3 linked regions of the Lacticaseibacillus paracasei subsp. paracasei genome follow. The protein of the gene in region 1 binds, or shares a complex with, the protein of each later gene. Links are inferred from orthologs where the notes say so. Each region holds a gene or a part of one and is shown in the gene's direction. Other genes may lie near its edges.

Evidence for each region.
Region 2: the proteins of dnaN (region 1) and dinB are in contact, whole or in part, in a solved structure (PDB 1OK7), measured with the Escherichia coli proteins. The link is inferred for Lacticaseibacillus paracasei subsp. paracasei from one-to-one orthologs.
Region 3: the proteins of dnaN (region 1) and dnaX are in contact, whole or in part, in a cryo-EM structure (PDB 8GIZ), measured with the Escherichia coli proteins. The link is inferred for Lacticaseibacillus paracasei subsp. paracasei from one-to-one orthologs.

What each region holds. Positions count from the first base shown.
Region 1 is NZ_AP012541.1:368-11,602, forward strand. What follows is about bases 299-3,225. They hold dnaN (DNA polymerase III subunit beta), read left to right. Parts: upstream 299-1,155; coding sequence 1,156-2,295; downstream 2,296-3,225. Other genes in these bases: dnaA (chromosomal replication initiator protein DnaA), read left to right, coding at 299-983; yaaA (S4 domain-containing protein YaaA), read left to right, coding at 2,873-3,085; recF (DNA replication/repair protein RecF), read left to right, coding at 3,082-3,225. Also shown: more of dnaA, read left to right, coding at 1-298; more of recF, read left to right, coding at 3,226-4,197; gyrB (DNA topoisomerase (ATP-hydrolyzing) subunit B), read left to right, coding at 4,450-6,411; gyrA (DNA gyrase subunit A), read left to right, coding at 6,473-9,094; deoC (deoxyribose-phosphate aldolase), read right to left, coding at 9,199-9,903; ssb (single-stranded DNA-binding protein), read left to right, coding at 10,086-10,517; rpsF (30S ribosomal protein S6), read left to right, coding at 10,645-10,941; ssb (single-stranded DNA-binding protein), read left to right, coding at 10,972-11,235. UniProt on the Escherichia coli protein: Confers DNA tethering and processivity to DNA polymerases and other proteins. Acts as a clamp, forming a ring around DNA (a reaction catalyzed by the clamp-loading complex) which diffuses in an ATP-independent manner freely and bidirectionally along dsDNA.
Region 2 is NZ_AP012541.1:743,814-754,931, forward strand. The notes cover bases 4,160-6,969. They hold dinB (DNA polymerase IV), read left to right. Parts: upstream 4,160-4,917; coding sequence 4,918-6,021; downstream 6,022-6,969. Other genes in these bases: zwf (glucose-6-phosphate dehydrogenase), read left to right, coding at 4,160-4,713; LBPC_RS03620 (DRTGG domain-containing protein), read left to right, coding at 6,219-6,969. Also shown: adhE (bifunctional acetaldehyde-CoA/alcohol dehydrogenase), read left to right, coding at 1-2,389; LBPC_RS03605 (metal-dependent transcriptional regulator), read left to right, coding at 2,552-3,196; more of zwf, read left to right, coding at 3,226-4,159; more of LBPC_RS03620, read left to right, coding at 6,970-7,532; LBPC_RS03625 (DHH family phosphoesterase), read left to right, coding at 7,539-8,495; LBPC_RS03630 (DEAD/DEAH box helicase), read left to right, coding at 8,501-9,847; LBPC_RS03635 (hypothetical protein), read left to right, coding at 9,852-10,787. UniProt on the Escherichia coli protein: Poorly processive, error-prone DNA polymerase involved in translesion repair and untargeted mutagenesis. Copies undamaged DNA at stalled replication forks, which arise in vivo from mismatched or misaligned primer ends.
Region 3 is NZ_AP012541.1:2,306,260-2,314,356, reverse strand. What follows is about bases 4,119-7,033. They hold dnaX (DNA polymerase III subunit gamma/tau), read left to right. Parts: upstream 4,119-4,684; coding sequence 4,685-6,382; downstream 6,383-7,033. Other genes in these bases: recR (recombination mediator RecR), read left to right, coding at 7,023-7,033; LBPC_RS11325 (YbaB/EbfC family nucleoid-associated protein), read left to right, coding at 6,399-6,707; tadA (tRNA adenosine(34) deaminase TadA), read left to right, coding at 4,119-4,212. In the rest of the region: bifunctional lysylphosphatidylglycerol flippase/synthetase MprF, read left to right, coding at 1-2,477; LBPC_RS11345 (class I SAM-dependent methyltransferase), read left to right, coding at 2,582-3,178; LBPC_RS11340 (hypothetical protein), read left to right, coding at 3,235-3,564; more of tadA, read left to right, coding at 3,706-4,118; more of recR, read left to right, coding at 7,034-7,622; LBPC_RS11315 (YaaL family protein), read left to right, coding at 7,622-7,885. UniProt on the Escherichia coli protein: Part of the beta sliding clamp loading complex, which hydrolyzes ATP to load the beta clamp onto primed DNA to form the DNA replication pre-initiation complex.

The sequences.
Region 1 (11,235 bases):
GTAAGGGAAACCAAATGGCCCACGCGGCTGCTTTGGCGGTTGCTGAAGCCCCTGGGACAACATACAACCCTCTGTTTATTTATGGTGGCGTTGGTCTTGGCAAAACCCACTTAATGCAAGCGATTGGTAATTTGGTGCTAGGTAATAATCCAGCAGCCAACATAAAATACGTCACCAGTGAGAATTTTGCTAATGACTTCATTAACTCGATTCAAACCAAACAACAGGAACAATTTCGGCAAGAATACCGAAATGTGGATCTGCTGTTGGTAGATGATATTCAGTTTTTTGGTGACAAAGAGGCCACACAGGAAGAATTTTTTCATACCTTCAATACGCTGTATGAAAATATGAAGCAAATTGTTTTGACCAGTGATCGCCTGCCTAACGAAATCCCCAAACTTCAAGAACGGTTGGTTTCGCGGTTTAATAAGGGCTTGTCTGTCGATGTCACACCGCCAGATCTGGAAACACGAATCGCTATTTTGCGGAATAAAGCCGATGCTGAAGATCTCAGCATTCCAGATGACACCTTGTCTTACATTGCTGGTCAAATTGAAAGTAACGTACGTGATCTCGAAGGTGCGTTAGTACGCGTTCAAGCCTTTTCAACCATGAAAAACGAAGATATCACGACCAGCTTAGCCGCGGATGCCTTGAAAGCCCTGAAACTTGATGACCGCAGCGGACAATTGACCATTCCGCAAATCCTGAATGCTGTCGCGAAATATTTTCAGCTGACGGTTCAGGATCTTAAAGGAAAGAAACGCGTCAAACAGATTGTCATTCCGCGCCAAATCGCGATGTATCTAGCGCGCGAAATGACCGATAACAGTTTACCGAAAATAGGTCAGGAAATCGGCGGCAAGGATCATACAACCGTCATCCATGCCCACGAAAAAATTATGGCTTCAATGACAACTGATGAGAATTTAAAAGCTCAAGTGATCGAATTGCGGAATATCTTGAAAAACCGCGGGTAATGCACATGTGGATAACCTTCAAAAACAAACCATTTTATCCGTCGCACTTATCCACAAGTGCATAACTTTCTCAGTTGTTGTTTCTCAAAGTTTTCCACAGTTTGAACACGCCCTATTACTATTACTTCAAAAGCTTTATATTATATATATAAAAGACGTTCAGGAGGCTCTTATGAAATTTACGATCACCCGATCCACATTCTTAAAAACCTTGAATGATGTTTCTCGGGCCATTTCAACCAAAACAACCATTCCGATTCTGACTGGATTGAAAATTGTGCTCAACGATAGCGGCTTAATCCTCACTGGTAGTGATGCCGATATTTCAATCGAATCACGGATCAACGCAACGGATGAAAATAATGATCTCCAAATCGGAAGCACTGGTGAAATCGTCTTGCCAGCCCGTTTCTTTAGCGAAATCGTTAAACGTTTGCCAGAAAGCACAATGACGCTTGAAGTTAAAGACAATTTCCAAACCGTCATCACGTCTGGGGCATCTGAATTTACCATTAATGGTTTGGATGCCAATAACTATCCGCGGTTGCCAGAAATTACAGCCGATGCAGCGTTGAGTGTTTCAGCTGATGTGTTACGTCAGTTGATTAACCAAACAGTTATTGCCGTTTCTAATCAGGAAAGTCGACCAATCTTGACAGGGGTTCATCTGACAATTACCGGCGATCAGTTGGTAGCTGTTGCGACTGATTCCCACCGCCTTGCGCAACGTAGCCTGACCTTACCAACAGCAAGTGCCTCGGATTATGACATCATTATTCCAGGGAAAAGTCTGACAGAACTTAGCCGCATGTTAAGCGATGACGTTGAAAAAATCGAAATTCGCATTGCGGAAAATCAAGTGCTGTTCGTGTTTGGGCAAACGGCCTTTTATTCACGCTTACTTGAAGGCAACTACCCTGACACAAGCCGACTTATTCCAACATCCAGCAATACGCAAGCGGAATTTGACGCACCAGCATTGCTGGCCTCCATTCAACGTGCCAGCTTGCTGAGTCACGAAAGTAGCAACAATGTAGTTCGGCTTGTCCTTAATATCGCTGATCAAAAAGCGACTATCTACGGTAATTCGCCAGATGTCGGGAATGTTGAAGAAGTACTTAGTTTCAACAAACTTAGCGGCGAGGATCTAGAAATCTCGTTCAACCCTGATTATATGAAGGATGCCTTGCAAGGATTTGGCCAAACGGCAATTGAAGTTGACTTCACCGCACCATTGCGACCATTCACTTTGGTTCCAACAGAAGACAAGGAACGGTTTATCCAACTCATCACGCCAGTTCGAACGTTCTAACTAAACATGACTTGAAAACGCCTTTACCGAAAAGATTCGGTGAGGCGTTTTTTTGACGAACTTATGCTTCATGAAATGAACTGATAATGTGCGCATCAAAATGCAAAGCAGCCACATGATCCGTTAGCCAACATCAGCTTTTTTGATGGCAGTGAGTCGTTTTATGGGTCTTTTTTCGTCCCACTTTAATCAAAGGTGATGATAACAGACTTTGATTGTTGGTTTGTTCACAAATAGATCAGTCATTTTTTCTGTAAACCTAGGTCAAACAGATGACTTTCATAAAGTTTCACGATCAGTCGAATATTTCTATTTAGAATTCCTAATGACAAATAATCGAAAGTTGCGTTGAGAGCGGTCAAAATCGATAGAAATCAAAATTTAGCCGATTTTGGCCTTTCTGGGTCTTTTTAGTCTAGGGGGACGCACAACGTTCAGATTGCCTCAGAGCCGCTTTAATGCCGTTTTAGAATTGTGTTTTAAGTAGTATAAGGGTATAATTAATTCGTGTTCATTGACGACAAATCGCGGTTTAACGCGGTTTGTCTAGCACTTTTCGGAATGGAGGGCGACAGCAATGACAACAATCGAAATCACGACCCCTTTTTTGACCTTGGGCCAGTTTCTGAAAGAGGCGGGATTGATCGATAGTGGCGGTGCGGCCAAGTGGTATCTGGGTGAAAACTCAGTGACAGTCAACGGCGCAGCTGAGGAGCGACGTGGGCGCAAGCTGTATCCAGATGATCAAGTCAGCGTGGCCGGCCAAACATACGTGATCGTGAGCGCATGAAACTGGATCACTTGGTGCTGAAAAATTATCGCAATTATGCTGCTGTTGATACAACATTTTCACCAGAAATCAATGTTTTGATTGGGGCAAACGCTCAAGGCAAGACGAATCTGCTTGAATCAATCTATGTTTTGGCATTGGCTCGCAGTCATCGAACCAACAATGATAAGGAACTGATTCGCTTTGGTAGCGAGTTTGCACGGGTTTCCGGGCAAGTTTCGCGACAAAGCGGTTCCCATCAGTTGGAGTTGATTATCAGTCATCAAGGCAAGCGTGCCCGGATTGATCGCATCGAACAACCGAAGCTTTCCCAGTATTTAGGGCATTTTAATGTCATCTTGTTTGCACCTGAGGATTTAGCCATTGTCAAGGGCAGTCCGGCTGGGCGGCGTCGCTTCATCGACATGGAGTTTGGCCAGATGAGTCCCAAGTACCTTTATAATCTGAGCCAATATAAAACGTTTTTGAAGCAGCGCAATGCGTATTTGAAGCAGCTTAAGTATCATCAGGCCAAGGATCTGGTTTATCTGGATGTGTTGACTGACTCGCTTGCAGCTTTCGGGGCAGAGCTAATTACGGCGCGCGCTAAGTTGTTGGAGACGATGTCGGATTATGCTGCAACGATTCAGCAAGATATCACCAAGGGGCGGGAGTCATTACATTTTTCTTATCAAACACAGGTTGACCCCAGTCTTCGCGGTAACAGTGAGCAGGTTTACACTGCTTTGGGCGAGATGTTTGCCAAGCAGCAAGCGCGCGAAATCGAACAAGGAACCAGTTTAGTCGGTCCCCAGCGAGATGATGTGTTGTTCATCGTCAATGATAAGGATGTTGCCAATTTTGGCAGTCAAGGGCAACAACGCACCACAGCATTGGCTGTTAAGCTGGCAGAGATTGACCTTATGAAGGATCAAACCGGCGAATATCCAGTGCTATTACTGGACGATGTGTTGTCAGAATTAGATGCGGCTCGCCAAACCCATTTACTTAAGGCCATTCAAACCAAAGTCCAAACCTTTTTAACCACCACAAGTTTGGAAGGCATTCAAAAAGAAATCATCGCAACCCCTGCAGTCTTTAAAGTTGATGAGGGGACATTAGCAAGAGCGTGAACCAGCCCGGTTAGAAACCGGAGTGTAAGTGGGCCTGAACGTGATGACCGTACTTTGGTCATTGCGTTCAGGTTCCTTACACGCAGGTTTCTGGGCTGGTGAACGCGTTTAAAGCAGAGCGTGAACAGGCACGTTTAGAAACCGGAACATAAGTGGGCTTGAACGTGATGGCCGGTTTTTGGCCATTGCGTTCAAGGTCCTTATGTGCAGGTTTCTGTGCCAGTGAACGCATTTTAACAAGGAGGATAACCAGTGACGGACAAGAAAGAAACGGCCGAAGAGAAGAAGGATGAACTGGCGGCTGAGTATGATGCCAGCCAGATTCAAGTACTTTCAGGACTTGAAGCGGTTCGGAAGCGTCCAGGGATGTATATTGGCTCGACAAGCAGCCAAGGCTTGCATCATTTGGTCTGGGAAATCATTGATAACGGGATTGATGAAGCGCTGGCTGGATTCGCAACACGGATTGAAGTTGAAGTTAACCCAGATAATAGTGTGACGGTAACAGATGACGGTCGCGGGATTCCAGTCGATATCCAGTCTAAAACCGGACGGCCAGCACTTGAAACGGTTTATACCGTTTTACATGCCGGTGGTAAATTCGGCGGCGGCGGCTACAAAGTTTCCGGTGGCCTACATGGTGTCGGGGCATCAGTCGTGAATGCGTTGTCGACTGATTTGGACGTCACGGTTACTCGTGGTGGCAAACGTTACTACATTGACTTTATTCGCGGCAAGGTGAACACGCCGATGAAAGTGATTGGCACGGCACCGGAGCACGAACATGGCACCAAGGTTCATTTTCTGCCTGATCCGGACATTTTTACCGAAATTAGAACATTCGATGATAAGATTCTGACCACCAGAATTCGCGAACTGGCTTTCTTGAACAAGGGTCTCAAGTTGACCTTTACCGACAAGCGCGCGGCAACGCACGAGAAGCTGGTATTCCATTATGAAGGCGGCCTCAAGTCTTACGTTGACTTTTTAACTGAGAAAAAAGAAAACCTGTTACAAGAACCGATTTATGTGGAAGGACAAGACAAAGGCATCACGGTGGAATTCGCGTTGCAATACACCAACGACTATCACAGCACCTTGTTGACGTTTGCCAACAACATCCATACGTATGAAGGCGGCACGCATGAGACCGGGTTTAAAACGGCGCTGACACGGGTCATTAATGATTACGCTCGCCGGTCTGGTGCGCTAAAAGACAGCGATGATCCGTTAAGCGGGGATGATGTTCGTGAGGGCTTGACGGCGGTTGTTTCCGTGAAGCATCCAGATCCGCAGTTTGAAGGGCAAACTAAAACCAAATTAGGGAACTCGGATGCCCGAACGGTGGTTGACCGTACCTTCTCTGACCACTTCAATAAGTTTCTCATGGAACACCCAGCTGATGGCAAGCTAATCATTGACAAAGCCATGCTGGCCAGCAAGGCACGTTTGGCGGCTAAGCGGGCGCGTGAAGTGACCCGGAAAAAGAGCGGGTTGGAAATTTCGAACCTGCCTGGTAAATTGGCCGACAACACCAGTAAGGACCCAGAGATCTCTGAATTATTTATCGTCGAAGGGGATTCCGCTGGTGGTTCTGCCAAATCAGGGCGTAGTCGCCTGACGCAGGCCATTTTGCCAATTCGTGGGAAAATTCTGAATGTCGAAAAGGCTTCAATGGAACGCATCTTGGCCAATGAAGAAATTCGAACCTTATTCACCGCGATGGGTACCGGTTTTGGGCAGGACTTTGATATCAATAAGGCTCGATATCACAAACTGATCATTATGACCGATGCCGATGTTGATGGTGCCCACATTCGGACTTTGTTGCTGACGTTGATTTATCGCTACATGCGGCCAGTGCTTGACGCTGGCTATGTCTACATCGCACAGCCGCCGTTGTATCGGTTACGCCAAGGCAAAATGACGCAATATATCGATTCCGATGAAGAATTGCAAGACATTCTAGGCCAGTTGCCTCCGAGTCCAAAGCCAGAGATTCAGCGTTACAAAGGGCTTGGGGAAATGGACGCCAACCAGCTATGGGAGACGACCATGGATCCGGATAATCGGCGCTTACTGCGGGTATCGCCAAAGGATGCCGAAGCTGCAGATGGCGTTTTTGAAATGTTGATGGGTGATCATGTTGAACCGCGGCGTAAATTTATTGAAGATAACGCTGTGTTTGTTGATCCGAACAACATTGATGCTTGATTGATCAGTTTAACTAAGTCAGCTTTTGCATGAGAATTTTTGAGAGGAGACTTTTCGCTTAATGGATGATCGCCAAGAAAGCCGAATTACCAATGTGAACCTCGGCGAAACAATGCGTAAATCATTCCTTGAATACGCGATGAGTGTCATTGTGGCGCGGGCCTTGCCTGATGTGCGCGATGGCCTCAAGCCGGTTCAACGGCGGATTCTGTACGGTATGAATGAACTCGGCGTGACGCCGGATAAACCGTACAAGAAGAGTGCGCGTATTGTTGGGGATGTCATGGGGAAATACCATCCGCATGGTGATAGCTCGATTTATGAAGGGCTCGTACGAATGGCACAGGACTTCAGCTATCGTTACATGCTGGTCGATGGCCACGGGAACTTTGGGTCTGTCGATGGTGACGGTGCCGCTGCGATGCGGTATACCGAAGCTCGCATGAGCAAAATAGCAGTCGAGATGCTGCGTGACATCAACAAAGATACGATTGATTTTCAGGATAACTATGATGGCACGGAAAAAGAACCGGTTGTTTTACCGGCACGTTTTCCAAATCTGTTGGTCAATGGGGCGACTGGGATTGCGGTCGGTATGACGACCAATATTCCGCCGCATAATCTGTCAGAGACTATCTCGGCGCTGCACGTGTTGATGGATAATCCAGATGCCACGACAGCTGACCTAATGCAGGCACTGCCAGGACCTGATTTTCCAACCGGCGGCGTTGTGATGGGTAAGTCAGGCATTCGCCATGCTTATGAAACTGGCCGCGGCACGATTGTTTTGCGCGGGAAAGTTGATGTTCAGACGGAGAAGTCTGGCCGTGAACGGATCGTGATTACCGAGATTCCATATATGGTTAACAAAGCCAAAATGGTTGAACGGATCGCAGATTTGGTTCATGAAAAGAAAATCGATGGGATCGTAACCTTGCGGGATGAATCTGACCGTGACGGGATGCGGATCGTCATTGATGTGCGCCGTGATGCTAGTGCATCAGTTATTTTGAATAACTTGTACAAGCTCACGCCACTACAAACCGGCTTTTCATTCAACATGGTGGCAATCGTTAATGGTGCGCCAAAAGTGTTGAGCTTGAAACAGATCCTGCAATATTATCTGGATCATCAAGAAAACGTCATTCGTCGGCGGACGCAATTTGACCTGCGTAAGGCCAAGGCTCGTGAGCATATCCTCGAAGGATTACGGATTGCGCTTGATCATATTGATGAAATCATCACGATTATCCGTAGTTCTGAAACTGGCGACAAGGCAAAAGTCATCTTGATGGACAAGTTTAAGTTGTCTGACAAGCAGAGCCAAGCAATCTTGGATATGCGGCTGGTTCGGTTGACCGGTTTGGAACGCGAGAAGGTTGAAAGCGAATATAAGGATGTTGAAGCAGCGATTGCTGATTATACTGATATTCTTGCTAGACCAGAACGTGTTCATCAGATCATCTACAACGAATTGCTGGATATTCAGAAGAAGTTCGGCGATAAGCGCCGTACTGAATTACTGGTCGGTGAAGTGCTCAGTCTTGAAGATGAAGATCTGATCGAGCAAGAAGACGTGGTCATCACGTTGAGTCATAACGGCTACGTCAAGCGATTGGCAACCAGTGAATTCAAGGCACAAAATCGCGGGGGTCGCGGTATTCAGGGGATGAACGTCCATGATGACGATTTCGTTGAACGCCTGATTTCGACTTCCACGCATGATGTCCTGCTCTTCTTCACCAACAAAGGTAAAGTTTATCGCAGCAAGGGTTACGAAATTCCTGAGTACGGTCGAACCGCAAAAGGGATTCCAATTATCAACTTGCTTGGTGTCGGTGCCGGTGAAAAGATTCAAACGGTTATCAACGTGCATGAAGGCGAAAATGATGATCGTTATCTCTTCTTCGTCACGCAAAAAGGCGTTGTTAAGCGCACACCGGTGAAGGAATTCGCCAATATTCGCAGCAACGGACTGATTGCGTTGAATCTCAAGGATGAAGACGAACTGAATAATGTCATCCTAACGTCCGGACAAGACAATATCCTGATCGGGACGCATCTGGGTTACAGTGTGACCTTCAAGGAACAAGACGTTCGCTCAATGGGACGTTCAGCGACTGGGGTTCGAGGTATTCGTTTACGTGAACACGATTACGTAGTGGGTTCCGACATTCTCAAACCCGATTCCGAAGTCTTTGTCATTTCAGAAAAAGGTTACGGTAAACGGACGGCAGCGAAGGAATATCCGATTAAAGGTCGTGGCGGTAAAGGGATCAAGACAGCCAACATCACCGCCAAGAATGGTCCGTTGGCAGGGGTCACCACCGTTGATGGTACCGAAGATATTCTTGTTATGACTGATTCTGGTGTCATGATTCGCTTCAATATTCAAAGTGTTTCGCAAACTGGCCGAGCAACGTTAGGGGTTCGTTTAATTCGAGTTGACGACGATGCCAAGGTTGCAACGATGGCCAAGGTTGAACCGGAAAGCGACGATCCAGACGATGGCAGCAAGCCAGATCAGCCAACTAGCCCGACAGACGGTTCTGCTGAACCAACCTCGCAGCAGCCAGCTGATGGTTCGTATGCTGGCGATGCCGATCAGCAAGTGAGCCAATTGCTTGATCGCGCTGAAGCTGATCAACCAGAGCAACATGATACTGGCGACCAGCCTGAATAATCTAATAATGCTAGCATCAATTGAGCTGATTCACGCTCAATAAAAATACCGGTCGAAATGGCAATTTGCCACTTCGACCGGTATTTGTTTGCGTACAGATAACCTCAAATCGTGAAGGTTGATTGGTTGCCCATGCGCGCCTTAAGTTCATGGATGATCTTAACGCCGCTGCTGGTACCGATGCGAGTAGCACCAGCTTTAATCATTGCCAAAAAGGTATCAACATCTCTGATACCGCCAGCCGCTTTGACTTGCACTTGATCGCCGACTGTTTCTTTCATCAAAGCCACATTTTCGACAGTGGCACCGGCTGGGCCAAAGCCCGTTGAAGTCTTAATAAAATCAGGACCGACGTCCTTAGCAATAGTTGCCATTTTGATGATTTCCGGCTTGGTAAGATAGGCGGTTTCAAAAATGACTTTGCACGGTACATTGACCGCATGACAGACAGCAACGATTTGACGCATTTCATTTTCAAGATAACTGTATTGCTGTTCCTTAAGCGCCGTGATATTGATCACGTAGTCAATTTCGTTGGCACCGTTTTGTAAGGCGTCTTTGGTTTCAAAAACTTTGGCCGCGATGCTCGTTTGGCCTAAGGGGAAAGCAATTGCGGCGCCAACATCAATGTCGGTACCTGCTAGTTGTTTCGCACAAAAAGCCGATTGGACTTGGTTAATCGCCACCATTTTAAAATGATATTGTTTGGCCTCGTTGCAAAGCTGGCGCAAATCTGCGTGAGTTGCATCTGCATGTAAGTTTGTGTGATCAATCATGCGACTGAATTGATCTAAAGTATAAGCTGTCATGATTTTTCCTCCAAAGTTGAATTCGTTTACATTTAGCATACCACTTTTTGCGTAATGTATATCTGACAGCGATAAATAGTACGGTGTTGTGCAAGCAACCATGCAGAAGAAAGGTCATTGCGGTCAAGGTCCTTATGTGCAGGTTGCTGCACCAGTGAACGCGTTTAGAGGAGGAGAAGCGAATGTTGAATAGTGTGAGTCTAACAGGGCGGTTGACCAAGGAACCTGAAGTTTTCCGAACGGCTAACGAGCTTGATATCGTCCGATTTACGTTGGCGGTGAATCGCGTTTTCAAGAATAAAACGGGACAGCGCGAGACTGATTTTATTGAGTGTGTCATTTTTGGCAAACGCGCCTTAACTTTTGCGGGATCAACTACCAAAGGGTCATTGTTGGGTATTTCAGGGCGGCTGAGTAATAATCATTTTGAAAATAAGCAAGGTGAGCAAGTGTGGCGGACCGCTGTCGTCGTTGATAATTTTGCTTGGTTGGAGTCGCGAGCCACGACGGAAAGCCGCCGGGCAGGGACCTTGCAGGCGACAGGAACAGACGACGTCATGCCAGTAGAGGAAGGCACCCTGCCACAGGTCGCAACCGACGATCTGCCATTTTAGTGGTGGTATTCGCCGCGGATCTATGCTACAATTTTAACTCGTGAGTATCCGGCTATTCTATAGCCTTAGTACTCTCCTTGCTCCGGCAAATGACCGGGGCCTAAAGTCCATAAGGAGGTGAATCGTCATGGCTGAAACCAAATATGAAGTCACTTATATCATCCGTCCAGATTTGGACGATGCTGCAAAGACTGAATTGGTTGAACGTTTTGACAATATTTTGAAGGAAAATGGTGCCAACATCATTGATTCCAAGGATTGGCAAAAGCGTAAGCTCGCATATGAGATCAACAAGTACAACGAAGGTCTCTATCATATCGTGAACTTGTCCGCAGAAGATGACAAAGCGATCAATGAATTTGATCGTCTTGGCAAGATCAACAACGATATTCTGCGTCACATGATCGTGAAGCGAGAAGACTAATCGTAACTTTTTTGAAAGGGGCGCTACGGCATGCTTAACAGTGTTGCATTGACAGGTCGATTAACCAGAGACGTTGATTTGCGTTACACGCAAAGTGGCACGGCTGTCGGTTCTTTCACGCTGGCCGTTGACCGCCAGTTCCGCAGTGCAAACGGCGAACGTGAAACTGACTTCATCAATTGTGTGATCTGGCGTAAGTCTGCAGAGAACTTTGCAAACTTCACCAAAAAGGGATCCATGGTTGGAGTTGAAGGCCATATCCAAACGCGTACGTATGATAACGCGCAAGGACAA
Region 2 (11,118 bases), 750 kb from region 1 along the record:
TAAAGCGATCAAGAACATGTTCGCCACTGAAGAAATTTGGCATTCAATCAAGAACAACAAGACCGTTGGTGTGATCAATGAAGACAAGCAACGCGGCTTGGTATCGATTGCTGAACCAATTGGTGTTATCGCTGGTGTGACCCCAGTGACGAACCCAACTTCAACGACCATGTTCAAATCCGAAATTGCCATTAAAACCCGTAATCCAATCATTTTCGCCTTCCATCCGGGTGCCCAAAAGTCTTCAGCGCGTGCGTTGGAGGTCATCCGTGATGAAGCCGAAAAAGCAGGCTTACCAAAGGGTGCTTTGCAATATATCCCTGTACCAAGTATGGATGCGACTAAAGCTTTGATGGATCACCCTGGTATCGCCACGATTTTGGCAACGGGCGGTCCTGGCATGGTTAAGTCCGCCTATTCATCAGGCAAGCCAGCACTGGGTGTTGGGGCCGGGAATGCGCCAGCTTACATTGAAGCCAGCGCTAACATCAAACAAGCTGTCAATGACTTAGTACTTTCAAAGAGTTTTGATAATGGCATGATCTGTGCTTCCGAACAAGGCGTGATTATTGATTCCAGCATTTACGATGATGTGAAGAAGGAATTTGAAGCCCAAGGTGCTTACTTCGTTAAACAGAAGGACATGAAGAAGTTCGAAAGTACCGTCATTAATCTTGAAAAGCAAAGTGTCAATCCGCGAATCGTTGGTCAAAGTCCTAAGCAGATTGCTGAATGGGCGGGGATCACGATTCCTGATAACACCACGATTCTGATTGCTGAATTGAAAGGTGTTGGCGAAAAGTATCCACTGTCTCGTGAAAAACTAAGTCCAGTACTGGCCATGGTCAAAGCAGATGGTCATGAAGATGCCTTCAAGAAATGTGAAACCATGCTTGATATCGGCGGTTTGGGTCATACGGCAGTCATTCACACGGCTGATGATGAGTTAGCTTTGAAGTATGCCGATGCTATGCAAGCTTGCCGGATTTTGATCAACACACCATCTTCTGTCGGCGGGATTGGCGATCTTTACAACGAAATGATTCCAAGTTTGACACTGGGCTGCGGCTCATACGGTGGTAACTCAATTTCGCATAACGTGGGGACGGTCGACTTGCTTAACATCAAGACAATGGCAAAACGCCGCAATAACATGCAGTGGATGAAATTGCCACCAAAGATCTATTTTGAAAAGAATTCTGTTCGTTACCTCGAACACATGGAAGGCATCAAACGGGCCTTCATCGTTGCTGATCGAAGCATGGAAAAGTTAGGCTTCGTCAAGATCGTTGAAGATGTTCTGGCTCGGCGTGAAAATCCTGTTCAAGTTCAGACTTTTGTCGATGTTGAACCTGATCCATCAACTGACACGGTCTTCAAGGGGACCGATATCATGCGCTCATTTGGACCGGATACCGTCATTGCTATCGGCGGCGGGTCTGTTATGGATGCTGCCAAAGGGATGTGCTTGTTCAACGATGCCGGGGATGCTGATTTCTTCGGCGCTAAGCAGAAATTCTTGGATATCCGGAAGCGGACTTACACCTTCCCGAATCTGAATAAGACAAAGCTTGTCTGCATTCCAACAACTTCTGGGACTGGTTCAGAAGTAACACCTTTTGCGGTTATCACCGATTCCAAGGCTGGCATCAAGTATCCGTTAGCTGACTATGCATTGACGCCAGACATCGCGATTGTGGACAGTCAGTTCATCGAATCCGTACCGCCAGTGGTTGTCGCTGATTCCGGTTTGGATGTGCTCTGCCACGCAACCGAAAGTTATGTTTCAACCATGGCCACTCATTACACTAAGGGCCTGAGTTTGGAAGCAATCAAGTTGGTCTTCGAAAATCTGGAAAAGAGTTATCATGGCGACGTCGAAGCAAAGTCAAAGATGCATGACGCTTCAACCATTGCTGGGATGGCCTTTGCCAACGCACTGTTGGGCATTAACCACAGCATTGCGCATAAGATTGGGCAAGCGTTCCATCTGCCTCACGGTCGTTGCATCGCGATCACGATGCCACATGTTATTCGCTTCAATGCGAGTCAACCGAAGAAGCGCGCTATCTGGGCGAAGTATAGCTACTTCCGCGCTAACGAAGACTACGCAGAAATCGCTCGCTACCTCGGCCTTCCTGGCAAGACAACTGATGAATTGGTTGAAAGCTATGTTCAGGCCTTCATCAAGCTGGCTCACAGTGTTGGCGTCAAGCTCAGTTTGAAGGAACAAGGCGTTAAAAAGGCTGATCTCGACAAGCAAGTTGATCGTCTTGCCGAACTGGCTTATGAAGATAACTGCACCGTTACCAACCCGCAGGAACCGTTAATCGGCGACTTGAAGCATATCATCCTTGATGAATATGAAGGCACCGAATCCACTTTCTAAGATGTTTGCTGCTAATCATTTCACAATGATCGGCGCAGAGAATTCAATGGCGACATTATTTGAGCCGATCACGAAAAACACGTCAGTAAATTGGCGTGTTTTTTTGTGTGACTCATGGCATAATGGAGTACAGTGACTGCAAATTAAAAGTAAGGATGTAAAATGACACCGAATAAAGAGGATTATCTTAAATTGATTTTTGAGATTGGCGGCGATACACAGCTGGTCTCTAATAAACAAATCGTTGCCGGTATGCATGTTTCTGCTGCTTCGGTCAGTGAGATGATCAACAAACTGGGCGAAGAAAAACTGGTTGCGCACACGCCTTATCAAGGTATCCAGCTGACATCAGCTGGCCGGAAAAAGGCGGCCATTTTGGTGCGTAATCATCGGCTCTGGGAAGTGTTTCTGGTTCAGTGCCTTAAATATCCAGCTGATGCGGTCCATCAAGAAGCAGAAAAACTGGAACATGCCTTAACGCCGGAAATGGCCAAACGGTTGTCAGCCATGTTGGGCGAACCTCGCTATTGTCCGCACGGCGGTGTTATTCCGGATGCCAATGGCCACTATCTCCAACAAAGTCGGGTGACATTAGGCACGTTAGATGTTGGGCAAAGTGGGCATATTGAACGCGTGATTGATGAAGTTTCGTTGATTGATTACACGGTTAAAATTGACCTGAGGCTGGATGATGAATTCACGGTGACTGCGAAAACCTTAGATGCCGTGATCATCAAGTTAGCCCGTACCGGAAAAGAATTGGCGGTCGATGCAGATCGTGCTGATCACATTTTTGTCGAATTGTAATTAAGTCTAGAGAAAGCAGGGTCGTATACATGCCAGAAGAGTCACGTGCTGTGATTATTATTTTTGGAGGTTCAGGAGATCTAGCCTCACGCAAGTTGTATCCCGCACTGTTTAATCTTTACCGTCGTGGTGTCCTCGCTGAGCATTTTGCGGTGATCGGCACAGCGCGGCGTCCGTGGACTGATGATCATTATCACGAGGTTGTTGAAAACGCCGTCGCTGGCGATGATGTGGATCGTGACCAAGCAAAAGCCTTTGCCCAGCATTTCTTTTATCAGAGTCATGATGTAACCGATGCAGATCATTACATTACCTTGAAAAATCTTGCTGCAAAATTGGACGATCAGTATGTGACTGGTGGCAATCGCATCTTTTACATGGCCATGGCACCAGATTTCTTCGAAACAATTGCGAGCCATCTGAAATCGGAACATTTGCTGACGGAGCGCGGTTTCAACCGATTAATTATCGAAAAACCGTTTGGTCATGATTATGCCAGTGCTAAAGAACTAAACGATTCGTTAACTGCAACCTTCGATGATGATCAGATTTTCCGAATTGACCATTATCTTGGCAAAGAAATGATTCAGAATCTGTTGGCTTTTCGGTTTGATAATGCCATTTTTGAAGGAGTCTGGAACAAGGATTACATCGACAATATTCAAATCACACTTTCCGAGGCGGTCGGGGTTGAGGAACGCGCTGGTTATTATGAAAAGGCCGGCGCGTTGCGTGATATGGTGCAAAACCATGTGATGCAGGTGCTGTCTTATCTGACAATGCCAAAACCAAAGACTTTTACGGCTAACGACATTTTGACGGCCAAGGATCAAGTGTTTGCCGCTTTGAAGCCTTATGATCTTGCAACTGCTAAAGAAAATTTTGTGCGTGCGCAATATGCAAGCGCCGAAGTAGATGGCGACCAAGTGCTGGGTTATCGGCAAGAAGAAGGCGTGGCAGCAAATTCACAAACAGCCACTTTTGTCGCAGGCAAAATTATGTTAGATATGCCGCAATGGGAGGGTGTGCCGGTTTATATTCGCACTGGTAAACGGTTAACTCGGAAGTCAACCCAGCTGACACTGACATTTAAACCGGTCGCAAGTCCGTTATTCAACCGAGAAACCGGAAGTCAACCAGACAGCTTGACCATTTATATCGAGCCAAGTGAAGGCTATTCGTTGCAATTGAATGGTAAGGCCCTTGGCACAGGCTTTAATATTGAACCCGATGAGTTGCGGTATCGTCATGATCCGGAAGCCGCCGCTGCTGCTCCAGAAGCATATGAACGATTAATCAATAATGTGCTTGAAGGCGATCAGACAAACTTTACTCATTGGTCAGAGTTATCGGCATCTTGGCGGTTCATCGATGCGATTCAAGCAGCTTGGTCACAGGAAACAGAAATGCCGACATATCCGGCTGCCACGATGGGTCCGCAAGCAGCGTTTGATTTGTTAGCTCGTGATGGCCGCCAATGGTTCTGGCAACCACGCCGAATTAAACTGGCGGACTAGGCTTTCACAGATAAACAAAAGGGACTGTGACCCGAAAAGGCGGTCAGGGTCCTTTTTTTAGTGAACGCGAGTCAGCCCGGGTTTCTGGGCTGACGAGCGCGTTATAGGTGGTCCGAGTAGAATCGGTCTTGATCGTTAAAGCTGAACGTGAACTAGCGCGACAGAAAGAATAACAGAACAGTTGATACGAGGAAGGGGAAGCTCATGGCGTTATTTGAATTACCATTACAAAACGATACTTCCCGGAAAATCATTCATCTGGATATGGACGCCTTTTATGCTTCAATTGAGATGCGCGATAATCCGCAATTGCGTAGTAAAGCCTTGGTAATTGCCCGGGATCCGCGTACAACTGGCGGCAAAGGTGTTGTGACAACGGCCAACTATGTCGCCAGACGTTATGGCGTTCATTCGGCAATGCCGGCCAACGAAGCCTTGCAACTTGTGCCTCGTTCAAAACTGGTGTTTAAGACGCCGGATTTTCCAAAATATAAAGCAGTGTCCGCGCAAATTCACGCCTTGTTTCATCAAGTGACCGATCTAATTGAACCAGTGGCGTTCGATGAAGCTTATCTTGATGTCACGGCCAACAAGATGTTCCCGAGTACGATCGCCTTGGCATTGTGGCTGCAAGATCAAATTAGTCAGGCAACGCAGCTCACAAGTTCCATTGGCATTTCCTACAATAAATTTATCGCCAAGCAAGCCTCTGATTACAATAAACCGGTTGGTCGTACACTGGTTTTGCCAGAACAAGCCTTATTATTTTTGGATCGGCTGCCGATCAAGCAGTTTCGCGGGGTTGGTAAGAAAACGTTGCCGAAGTTAACCGACTTAGGTGTCACTGATGGCAAGTCTTTACGGGCCTTATCGCAAGATGATTTGATCCGGATGTTTGGCAAAATGGGATTTGTGCTTTATCAACATGCTCGTGGCCTTGACAATCGTCCTGTTGCTGTTCGGACGGCGAAGTCAATTGGCAAAGAACGAACCTATGGCACGCCTCTAACTGACGCCGAGGCGGTTCAGACACAGTTACACAATCTGGCAGGGATGGTCGTGACATCGTTGAATCAAAAAGCTATGCACGGCAAAACCGTGGTGCTTAAGGTGCGCGATGTGGACTTCATCACGCAAACAAAGCGGCTAACCCAAGATCACTACTTCGAAGGCGAACAAGCCATTTTCGATGCAGCGTGGCAGCTCTGGGGCAGTGTTGCCATGTCGAACTTGGCCATCCGGTTACTTGGGATTACCGTGACCGGGTTGGATCCGAAGCAGTATGAGAATTTGGACTTACCGTTGTGAAGACAGACAGCGAAGGGGTGCTTGCTGTAGGGGCTCAAGTAGCGGCATGCGCTACTTGAGCTAATTAATGCGGTTTAGCGCACGTTTTTCCCATAACGCGCTCGCCAACCCAGAAACCGGGTTGGCTCGCGCTTCGTCTGTCATAGTACAGCCGTAACCTATGGTATACTAACGATAGATTGCAGTGGGGTGATGGTATGGCGACAAAGCATGAGCAGATTTTGGATTATATCGCAAACTTGGCGGTTGGCAAGAAGATTTCCGTTCGGTCAATCGCGAAGCATTTGAAAGTCAGCGAAGGAACCGCTTATCGAGCTATTAAGGAAGCCGAGAATACCGGCTTTGTCTCGACAATTGCGCGTGTCGGCACGATTCGGATTGAACAAAAACCGTTAAATCCAATTGAATCTGTGACATTCAAAACACTGGTTGATTTGATTGACGCCAAAGTTTTAGGCGGGCAGGCCGGTATGGACAAGAAATTGGACAAATTCGTGATCGGGGCGATGACACCAGCTGCCATGCGGCCTTACATCACGCGTAACTCGTTGATGATTGTCGGAAACCGTGAAGATGCACAACGGCTGGCACTAGAAGATGGTGCTGCGGTGTTGATCACCGGGGGATTCGAAACTAGTGCGGCGATTATCGCCTTGGCGGATGATCAGCAGTTGCCTGTGTTGCAAACTGCTTATGATACCTTTACAGTTGCAACCATGATCAATCGAGCTTTGTCAGATCAGGCGATCAAACAGGATATTTTGACAGTAGCTGCCATTTATACGCCGTTGGCCCAAATTCAAACCATTGGTGTTGAGGCGACGGTCGGTGATTATTTGCTGTTGCCCGATCCGCGATATCCATTGCCGGTCGTGACGCGCAATGGGCGATTGGTTGGCGTCATGCGGCCATCGCTGGTTGGCGGTAAGAAGCCGACGGTGCCGATTGAACGGTTGATGCAGAAGGATCCGCAAACTGTCAAACCTTACCTTAGTGTGACTGCTGTGGGGCATACCATGCAGGATACCGGTTTAACGGCCATGCCGGTGGTGGATGATAGCTGGAATCTGTTGGGAATTGTGACCCGCAACGCGGTTTTTTCAAGTCTCACAGGCATTGCCCACAGTCGCGAACTATCCAATACCATTGCCGATCAGGTCAGCGCTCAACTGACCGCCATCACACCGCAACCGCCTTACGTTGGCGGTTACGAGTTGAAAACCGTGCCGGCCATGACCAATTCGCTTGGCACTATGAGTTTTGGGGTGCTGGCTGAAGCCATTAACGGTTGCACTACCCGTTATTTGCATGACACGGGGCGGCGAAACGTGTTGGTCGAAGGACTGAATTTAACAACATTTCGACCCATCCAGTTAGAAAGTGTGGTCACCGTCTTGTTACGTGAACTTGAGATGACTAGGCATGATGCGACGCTGGATGTTGATGTCTTAAGCGACGGGGTTCAGGTTGCTAAAGCGATTGTGACCTGCCAGCTATTAGAAAGGAATTGATTTTTGATGATTCAAACCGATATTATTAACGCCATCAAGGCAAACGATCCAATCATTATCCATCGTCATGTGAACCCAGATCCAGATGCGTTGGGTTCCCAAGTTGGCTTAGCAGAAACCATTCGCGCTAGTTTTCCGGATAAGAAAGTGTATCAGGTTGGTAGTGACACTGGCAATTTGAGCTGGTTGGCACAGGAACAAACCATTACTGATGACGTTTACAAGGATGCTCTCGTGATTGTGACCGATACTGCCGATACGCCGCGAGTTTCTGATGAGCGCTTCAACAAGGGGAAAATGCTGATCAAAATCGATCATCATCCGAACGATGATGCGTATGGCGATCTTGTTTGGGTCGATAACAACGCTAGCTCTGCCTCTGAACTGATTTACGATTTAATCGCCGCCAGCAACGGTGTTTTGAAACTCAGCGATAAGGCTGCTCGCCTAATGTACGCTGGGATTGTTGGCGACACCGGCCGATTTTTATTTAACAATACGACCCCGCATACGTTGCAGGTCGCGGCTGAGTTGATTAAAAAGGATTTTGATCCAACAGCCATTAATAATCGGATGAACACGGTGACGTTGGCACAAGCACGGTTGCAAGGCTATGTTGTCGATCATCTGAAAATTACCCCAGCAGGTGCCGCCAGTGTGACGGTACCACGGACCGCGATCAACGAGCTGAAACTGGCTGATGATCAGGTAAGCGCTGTTGTCGGCACACCCGGCCGACTGGATACCGTCATTGCTTGGGCAGAATTTATTGAACAGGCAGAAGGCGGTTACCGCGTTCATCTGCGTTCAAAAGGTCCCATCATCAACACACTTGCCAAAGCACACAATGGCGGTGGTCATCCATTAGCAAGCGGCGCTAAGGCAGCTAATTTTGACGAACTGATTCAAATCGAGACGCAACTCGATCAACTGGTCAAAGAATATTCGACCTCAGGAAAGTAGGCATTATGGAGAATCAATTCAAACAATTTCAACTAAAACCTTTTGTTATCGATGGTCTCAATGCAATGGCCATCACCGCCCCGACACCCATTCAACAAAAAGTTATTCCGGCGCTTTTGCGTGGTGAAAACATTGTTGGACAAAGCCAGACCGGTAGCGGGAAAACTCACGCCTTTTTGGTACCCTTACTCAGTATGGTAGATCCTACCGAAGATGCGACTCAGGTCGTGATCACTGCCCCTTCACGTGAGTTAGCCAATCAAATTTATGCGGTTGCCCAGCAACTCATACAAACTGAGCCCGCGATTCGGATTAACCGTTTAGTCGGGGGAATGGACAAGCAAAAGCAGATCGACAAGTTGCAAAATCATCAACCACATGTGGCTATCGGAACGCCAGGTCGAATCTTGGACATGATCAAAGGCTATGATTTAGTGCCATCGTCTGTCCGTCATTTTGTAGTCGACGAAGCTGACATGACGCTGGATATGGGCTTCCTCGAAACGGTTGATGCGATTGCCTCGAGTTTTCCAGATCATCTGCAAATGGCTGTTTTTTCGGCGACTATTCCGCAAAAACTGGAACCATTCTTGCGCAAGTACATGGACAATCCAACGACGATTGAATTGAAACCGCAGTCGGTGATTGCTGACACGGTTGAAAACATTTTGATTGCGGCAAAAGGGCGCGATAAAAATGAGTTAATCTATCAGCTTGTCACGATGGGGCATCCCTTTTTAGTGCTGATTTTTGCTAACACCAAAACCAGCGTGGATGCTATCCATGACTTCTTGAAGCATCAAGGTTTGAAGGTGGCTAAGATTCATGGTGGCATTCAGCCGCGAGAACGTCGGCGCGTGATGAAGGATGTTGCCGACCTCAAATATCAGTATGTGGTCGCCACTGATCTTGCTGCTCGGGGTATCGATATCAAGGGGGTCTCAATGGTCATCAATGCCGAGATTCCGCGCGACAACGAGTTCTTTATTCACCGAGTGGGCCGAACCGGTCGGAATGGCATGGCTGGTACAGCGGTGACACTGTACGAACCGGGACAGGAAGATCAAATTGCCGAATTAGAGCATATGGGCATTAAGTTTGCGCCGAAAATGATCAAAAACGGTGAGCTTGTCGACACTTATGACCGCAATCGTCGAGTTCACCGCAAACCGAAGCAAGAAGACACCAGTCTTGCCATTCGCGGTTTGGTGAAAAAGGCAAAGCAAAAGCACATGCCGAATTATCGTAAAAAGATTCGAACTGCGGTGTTATTAGAACGCAAACGAAATACCAAAATTGCTCGGCGCCAAGCGCTGTTAGCAGAAAAACGCAAGAACCGCAAACGAGGGTGAGCATATGGCAGTCAACGACCTGACCCTGCCGACCTGGAACACGCTGGATGAAGCGCGGCAGAAGTTTATTTTTCAGCAACTCACACGATACTTTCTAAGTCCGTTATTGTCCGTTGACGATATTCGGCCGTTGACGGTGACTTTTTTTGGCCAAACTTTGCATACGTTCGAGGCAATGATTGGCGGGGAATGGTTACGGTTGGTCCCGGGGATGCCTAATGTTAGCTTAGGTTTTGCGGCTGATCAACAAGGGCAGTTAGCTGATTATTTGGGGCAAAGCGGACTAACCATGCAAGACCTGAGCCATCAGCTTTCGCCTGAACGACAAGTTGATATACCAGCGATGCTCGTGGCAACGAGAGCAATGCCAGCGAGCGAAGAGATTTTAGGCCGAGTCAGTTTAACGACACGTATTTTTAAGGGCAATCATATGGCCTACGCGGCTGTTCGTGCTCAAGTGCTGGCCTTGCTGGACCGCCATGGCAGTCTTGATCCGTTTTCTCAATCCGGCTGGCCAGCAACTTTGACTAGCGGATCGGTGATCCTGCGACTTGCCAGTGCGCACCATTATCAGGTCAGCATCAGCAAAAACTGGCAAAAATCTGAGCTGCAAAAAGCACTTAGTTACTTCGGCTTCCGCCTGCCAACCCAAGATCAATATGAATACTTGCAAGGCGGGGGTGTCACCAGCCTATTTTCATTCGGCAATACCCTGCCAGCCGACATGCCACGCTACCTTCCCAATCGCTTCGGCCTAACTGTTCCGGTTACGCGATCCGGCAGTGAGCTAATCCAAGAAGCGATGCAAAAAAGCACACCACTATCCGCGCAACCAACCGCAAAAGAAGCTTTGGCACTGTCGCCGTTTTATCAGTTGGCAGGCGAAGGGAACATGGGCACGGCTTTATATCGGCGCGTGGCGACAATTACGATGGATTGAGAATCTGTACTCGTTGGCGTTTGAATGCGCGCTAAACAATCAGGATGAGACAATAATCAACAACAAGTTGACCCTTTTTTTCAGAAAAGCTATAATGAGTTTTCGTTAGGACATGCGTTGAACCCTGCACGAGACAGAAACGACCGCACAGCTGAGAACGGTCGCGTCAGGCTAAGATGTGCTCCCTGATATTAGTTAAACGACAATTAATGAAGTGGTAATGACTCGCATCATTGCAACCAAGGTGGTACCGCGTGCAAGCGCCCTTGGCAGCAATGGTGCTTTTTATTTTGTGAGCGCGAGCAGGAGCGTTTAGAAGCCGGAGCATAAG
Region 3 (8,097 bases), 2.3 Mb from region 1 along the record:
AACAAATGCGGGCGAGCCTCGCCACGCAAAGCCCTGTTTCGCTCTTGATTTTGTTAGTTGTGGGGCTGATCGCCGTTACACCGATGCTAACTTATGATTTTGTGATTACTGAATTGTTACCAGGGCACTACAAACCGGCTTATGTCATTAAATCAGGCTGGATTGTCAACACCTTCACCAATATTGCCGGCTTTGGGGGGTTACTGGGTGCTAGTTTGCGGGCAAACTTTTACCATGAAAAAGCGTCTCAAAAGCAGGTGCTATTTGCGATTTCAAAAATCGCGATGTTTTTGTTGGCTGGGTTGTCGCTTTGGTCCATGATCGGGATTGTCGTCATTTTTGTTTTTGGTATTGGGGCGGAGTTTGCTAACTATTGGGTCTGGCTTGTGGGCGGTGCGGCTTATTTCCCATTGCTCATGATCATCTCCCATGTGCGTGATAGTGAATTCTTTGCCGATATGCCACTCAAGCGCCAGTTGCGCCTGACGCTGGGATCATTTCTTGAATGGGGCGGTTGTGCTGCATTCTTTCTTTTGATTGGTTATTTTCTTGAGGCGCCCATTCCACTATTGTCTGTCTTGCCGTTGTTCATGGTGGCGAATGTCATCGGGGTTATTTCAATGGTGCCCGGCGGCTTGGGTTCTTTTGATGTGTTAATGATTGTTGAACTCGGCCAGTTGGGTCTGGACAGCAGTGCCGCCGTTGTTTGGCTGCTTTTCTATCGGCTTTTCTACTATGTCATTCCGTTCCTGATTGGTGCCGGTTTGTTTGCGCAAGATGCTGGCAAGCGATTGAATGCTTACCTTGAAGGCTTACCAGTGCAGTTGATTCGCAAAGCAGCATTCGGCTTTCTAGTGGTTTTCCTGTATTTTTCTGGGATTATGTTACTCTTGCGCGGTGTTGCGCCTGATCTTGCTTTTCAAAACACCTTGTATCAGCGCCTTTATCCCTACACCTTCCTATTCCTTGATCGGGTCACAAATGTCATTGTGGCTTTCTTAATTCTTGGCTTTGGCCGTGGCATTGCCAGCCGCGTGAAGCGCGCTTACTGGCCGACTGTGATTGTGTTGATTGTGGCGATGGTGGCGTCATTGCGCGAGGATAATCATCTGCGCTTTATCGTGTTCCTTATTTTGGTGGTCATTGCGCTTATCTTGACGCGTCGTGAATTGACCAGAGACCGGTTGGCGCTGTCGTGGGGCAACAAGCTGATTGATGGTGCCGTCTTTGGCTTGACATTTATCTTTTATGCATTTGCTGTGTTCTATAATGCGCCTGCCATTCATCACCGGCATGTGCCAGATGTTTTCCTTTTCCCGTCTGAGCGGATGTTCTTCACTACCTTAATCGGGGTCATGCTGGCCGCGTTGACGGTGTATCTCATCTTCCGATATTTGTCGGCGTCGACAAAATCGTTGGCCGATCCTTACGATGAGGCGCGCTTGAAGGCGGTTGTGGCTAAATTTGGCGGGAACGAAGTGAGCCATCTGGGACTGATGCGCGATAAATCGCTGCATTTTTATCAAGTGGACGGTGAAGATCGCGTGTTCTTCCTGTTTAAAAAGAAGGCTGATAAACTCATTGTCATGGGTGAACCGGTTGGAGATGAGACCCAAATTCCAGCCGCGATTGCTGACTTTATGAAGCAGGCAGATGATCAGGACATGTCGTTAGTCTTTTATGAGATTAACGAAAACCTGACGATGAAATTGCATGAATTTGGCTTTGACTTCATGAAGTTTGGTGAAGAAGGTTATGTGGATGTGACAACCTTTACATTGGCTGGCACGAAGCGAAAAGGTGAGCGGGCGCTCATGCACAAGTTTGAGCGTGAAGGCTACAGTGTCGAGCTGCTCAAGCCGCCGTTTGATGATGCTTTGCTAGACGACCTTCAAACCGTGTCTGATTCATGGTTGGACGGGCGCAGTGAGAAAGGTTTCAGCTTGGGGTTCTTTGATCGCCATTATCTGAATCAGGCGCCGATTGCGGTTGTGCGAGCGCCGGATGGCAAGATTGTGGCGTTTGCGACCGACATGCCGACGGGTAATAATGAGGTCACTAGCATTGATTTGATGCGTTCTAGTGCCGATGCGCCTTCTGGTATTATGGATGAAGTGTTTATTCATCTGTTTGAATTGGCCAAGGATCGCGGCTTTAAGTATTTCAATATGGGGATGGCCCCGCTGGCGAATGTCGGTACGTCTAGTTATTCTTTTATTGAAGAAAAGATTGCTCACCTTGTGTATGAATACGGCTATCGGTTTTATGGATTCCAAGGATTGCGCTCGTATAAAAATAAATATGTAACTGAGTGGGTACCGAAGTACGTTGCTTATCGTAAACGGACGTCATTGCTATTCACGTTGCTGCAGATCATGATGGTCGTGAATCAGAAGGTCACTTTTGCAACGCCGAACAAGTGGTGGCCAAAGCGGTTAGCCTGGGTGAGCCGACTCGGTCAAGGCATTGACAAATAACCGGATGTTAGGTGTTATTAGAGTATGGTCTTTGACAGTCCTTTTTCATGGCTGAGGGCTAGCAGATAATTTTTAGCGCTGCGCAAAACAAGGAGGCACCAATATTGAATCACTATTATACGAATGATCCTGATTTGGCCCATGATGAGCACAGCTTTGACTTTGAGCTAGGTGGGCATTCGCTCCGCTTTACCAGCGATAATGGCGTGTTTTCGAAACACACGGTGGATTTTGGCAGTCGGGTTTTGATCGCAACCATACTGGCAGACGAATTGCCAGCGGGACCGATACTTGATGTTGGAACGGGTTACGGGCCGATTGGGCTTGCTTTGGCGAAGCGCTTTCCTGATCGCCAAGTAACGATGAGTGATGTGAATGAACGTGCACTTGCTTTGGCACAGCGCAATGCAACGGATAACGATATCAGCAATGTCACGATTGTCGAAAGTTCCATGTATGATCAGATAGATGGCCAATTTGGCGTGATTGTGACGAATCCGCCGATTCGTGCTGGTAAAACCATCGTTTCCGGTATTCTTGCCGGCGCTGCCGAGCATTTGTTGCCGCATGGTCAGTTATATGCGGTGATTCAAAAGAAACAAGGTGCGCCATCTGCATTGAAACTGATGAAAACAATTTATCAAGATGCCAGCATTGTAAAAAAGGAACACGGGTACTATATTCTTAAAGCGACAAAATAAGTGTTTTTATACTAGGCGTGGTACACTCAGGTCAGGACAGAAAGGAGCAATATGACATGACAAAATCGAAATATCTCGCATTAGGTGGTGCAGTGGCCGCTGCCGCAATCGCAGCAGGGGCATTTGTGTGTGCCAAAAGCTTGACTGAATATTTTGAACGGCAGCACCAACGGCGTCAGGTTGAAGGCTTCGTGAAGAAGATTTTTGGCGACAGTGATCGGGTTCAAACCGTTTTAGATAAATTGAGCGATGATGATGTTGCCAGTCTGCTCCGGGTTAGCGACAAGCTGCGCAGTCTAAAAGACAGTGCTAGCGAATATGCCGGATCGGCTCGCGACCAAGGCATGGCAGCCATTGATCGCTTAAAGGCAGCACTGAGTCACTAGCCGTTAGTTTAGCGACATGTGGCTATCACACGTCAGGTAAATAAACTGGCTGCGTGATCAAAATAGCCGTCCATGAGGATTTTCCTGATGGACGGCTATTTATTGGCATCAGAATGATAAAACAAGGAGTGCTTGGCAATCATGGACGAACACGACATCAATCAATTTATGGATGCGGCTCTAACCGAGGCCAAAAAAGCCGCTGCAATCGGCGAAGTGCCGATTGGCGCAGTGATCGTTCATCAAGGCGAGATTATCGGCCGTGGTTATAATTTGCGTGAAACAACTCAAGACGCGACGCATCATGCCGAGATGCTGGCGATTCAGGCCGCATGCAAAACGCTTGGTACATGGCGCCTGGAAGATTGCAGCTTATTTGTCACGTTAGAACCATGTCCAATGTGTGCCGGCGCTATGATCAATGCACGCGTGGCGACGTGTTACTTTGGTGCCACTGATCCTAAAGCAGGCGTTGCTGGCACTTTTTATAATTTATTGGCGGACACCCGCTTTAATCATCAAGTTGCTGTGGTCAGCGGCATCAAAGCCGATGAAAGCGCCACGTTGCTACAAACGTTTTTCCGAACGATCCGGGCCAAAAGAAAAGCCGCCAAGCGGGCTGGTCAAACCAGTGAGAATCAGTTATAATGAAAACTGCCGAAAGGCCTTAAGGCAATGGTGGCTTTCCGAATCGTGTCAGGTCCGGAAGGAAGCAGCACTAAGGTAGGTTCGTCATGTGCCTTTTGTTATTGAGAAATTGACCGGTCGCTTGTAATTGGAGCGGCCGTTTTTGTTGTCGCAGATTCTGTCTACTCATGAGGCAGCTATGGTAAACTAGAACACAGCGAATATTTCACTAAGAAGAGCGTGAACGGGCGCGTTTAGTCACCGGAGCATAAGCGGGTTCAGGGGTGATGGCTGGTTTTGGGCCATTGCACCTGAGGTCCTTATGAGCAGGTGACGGCGCCGGTAAGCGCGTTTAAAGAAGAGCGTGAACGGGCGCGTTTAGTCACCGGAGCATAAGCGGGTTCAGGGGTGATGGCTGGTTTTGGGCCATTGCACCTGAGGTCCTTATGAGCAGGTGACGGCGCCAGCAAACGTGTTTAAAGGAGGCGGCACGGTGAGTTATCAAGCGTTATATCGGGTGTGGCGCCCGCAGCAATTTAAAGATGTGATTGGCCAAGAAGCCATCACCAAGACGCTGAAAAATGCGCTGATTACTGGCCAGACAAGCCACGCCTATCTTTTTACCGGCCCCCGCGGTACCGGTAAAACATCGGTCGCCAAGATTCTGGCAAAGGCATTGAACTGTCTACACTTGGAGGATGGTGAGCCAGATAATACTTGTGAAATTTGTCAGGCTATTAATAATGGCAGTTTGACCGATGTTATCGAAATTGATGCTGCTTCTAACAACGGCGTGGATGAGATTCGTGACATTCGGGACAAGGCAAAATATGCGCCAACACAAGCTCGCGTCAAAGTGTATATCATCGATGAAGTGCATATGTTATCGAGCGGAGCCTTCAATGCTCTGCTGAAAACGCTGGAAGAACCGCCGGCGCATGTGGTGTTTATTTTAGCCACGACGGAGCCACATAAAATCCCAGCAACGATTATTTCGCGAACACAACGATTTGATTTTCGCCGGATCACGCCGGAAGATATCGTTAAGCGAATGCGTTTTATTTTGGATGATAAGCAAATCACATACGACGATGCTGCGTTGAAAGTGATTGCCAAAGCAGCTGAAGGCGGCATGCGGGATGCCTTATCGATTCTTGATCAAGTGTTGAGTTTTGGCGATAATCACGTCACAACGGAAGATGCACTTGATGTCACAGGCGGTGTGACTACTGCTGTTTTGGGCAAGTATTTAGCCGCGGTCCTCGCCAAGGATCATGCGCAGGCATTGAAAATGATCGAGGATTTGTTAGCGTCAGGTAAAGATGCTGGGCGGTTAATCGAAGATCTGATTGAATACTTGCGGGATCTGTTGGTTAATCAACAAGCACCGACACTCTTGGGTGATTTAGAAAAAAGCTTACTTGATGATCAATTCAAAATTCTGAGCGAGAACTTCAAGCCAGAGCAGATCTACCACATGATTGACGTGTTGAATAGCACGCAGCAACAACTGCGGATGACCAATCATCCGGAAATTTATCTAGAAGTGGCAACGGTTCGATTAAGCGAAACGACAACGCCACAGGTTACGGCAGCACCAGCACAGGCAGAAAATCCGCAATTTGAAAAATTGACGGCAAAAGTCAAACAGCTGAGTGATCAACTGAAACGGGTCGAGGCGAACGGCGGCACCATTCCGCCACCAACCAGAACCCGGAAACATGTGAAGGCCAAAGCCAACCATGTCAATCGTAAAGCTATTTATCCGATTTTAGGTGCCGCAACCAAACAGGACCTGACCAATTTAAAGGATGTTTGGCCGAATCTGCTGGGTCTGCTTAGTATCACGAAACGCGCCATGATGAAAGTCAGTGAACCGGTTGCTGCCAGTCCTAACGGTGTGATCGTGAGTTTCGATTATGATATCTACGTTGAACGCGCCATGAATGATGCCGCACTGATGACGGAATTGGAAAGTGGTCTACAAAAATTAACCGGCAAGCAGCCAAAAATTGTTTTGGTTCAAAGTGATGTCTGGCCAACCATTCGACAAGATTATATTCAAGAATTGAAGGCCCCTGAAAACAAGGAACAGAAAGCTGACACTAAACCGCAGATACCGCCAGTTGTTAGCAAATTAACAGAACTATTTGGTAAAGATGCACCTAACGTAACAATCAAAAATGACTAGAAAAGGATGATGAAACATGCGTGGAATGGGTAATATGCAAGGCATGATGAAGCAGATGCAGAAAATGCAAAAGGAAATGCAGGCAGCACAAAAGGAACTGTATGCAACGGAGTTTGAAGGCAAGTCAGCTTCCGATATGGTCACCGTTAAGTTTACCGGTGAAAAGATCATGAAAGACATTCAAATCAAACCAGAAGCCATCGATCCAGACGATCCGGACATGCTCCAAGACCTGATTATCGAAGCGGTTAATCAAGCCATGGGAACCATTGATAAGGAAACTCAAGATAAGATGGGTAAGTATACACGCGGATTGCCAATGTAACAACAGAGCGCAAAAAGGCGCGGTTAGAAACCGGAGTGTAAGCGGCCTTGAACCAAAAGGGCTGGGCTTTGGCCCTTTTGGTTCAAGGCCGCTTACATGGAGGTTTCTGCGCCTTTTTGCGCGTTTCGGAGAACAACAATGGACCACAAGTATCATCAAGAAGTCTTCACCGCATAAACCGAACTTTTACAACAACCCAAGTTCGCACCCAAAGTTTCAGCAACATAAGCAAATAAGCATCATTTTGAAACCAAAGCTGTTCTCATGACAGCAAAGATCATCACTCAGTACGTTTTCACAACAAGAGGGGACACTATGCAATATCCAGAACCGATCAGTAAATTGATCGACAGTTATATGCGCCTCCCGGGTATCGGGGCAAAAACCGCAACACGGCTGGCTTTTTACACCATTGATATGAATAAGGACGATGTGACGGCGTTCGCTAAAAGTCTTGTCGCGGCAAAAGAGGATCTGCATTATTGTTCCATTTGTGGCAACATTACCGATGAGGATCCGTGTGCTATTTGTCGCGATAAAAGTCGCGACCAAAGCACGATATTGGTTGTTGAACAACCTAAAGACGTCATGAGCATTGATCGGGCTCAGGATTATCATGGCTTGTATCATGTATTACATGGCGTTTTATCACCAATCGAAGGCCGCGGTCCTGAAGATCTGAATATTGAGAGTTTGTTAAAACGGCTTAAGGCAAATAAGGCAGTCAAAGAAGTCATTATCGCCACTAATGCCACGCCTGAAGGTGAAGCCACCGCCCAATACCTAGCTCGGCTGATTAAACCAGCTGGTATTAAGGTCACTCGCTTAGCCCATGGGCTGTCGGTCGGCAGTGATATTGAGTATGCTGATGAAATGACCTTGATGAAGGCGGTTGAAGGAAGGACTGAGCTGTAATGTTTGGACGCAAACAGGTAAAGGTCAAGGAAGAAAAAGACGAAGAACTAATGATGCTCGTCTATCGTGTCCGCGACCAGATGGCGGCACAACGCAAGCTCGTTGCTACTTTTCGCGAAGTCGACGAACAAACCAAAGCGCAAGTAGCCTTACAGACAGGCCTGTTCGACTTTCTCTACCGCGAAGCGCGCACCCGCCAAATCAAGGGCGAACTTGTGGCCCGAGTGGCTGCGGAGCAAATTGCGGAGTATAGAGATTTATAGAGCGCAAAAAAGCGCGGTTAGAAACCGGAATGTAAGTGGCCTTGAACCAAAAGGGCTGGGTTTTGGCTCTTTTGGTTCAAAGTCCTTACACGGAGGTTTCTGCGCTTTTTTGCGCGGTTCAGAGAGTCGTGAAGGGGTAACAGAGCTTTTCCACGTACCAACAAGAGAACGTTCAACGCGCCAATCATTTGCTACGCCGAGTGGCATCTTTT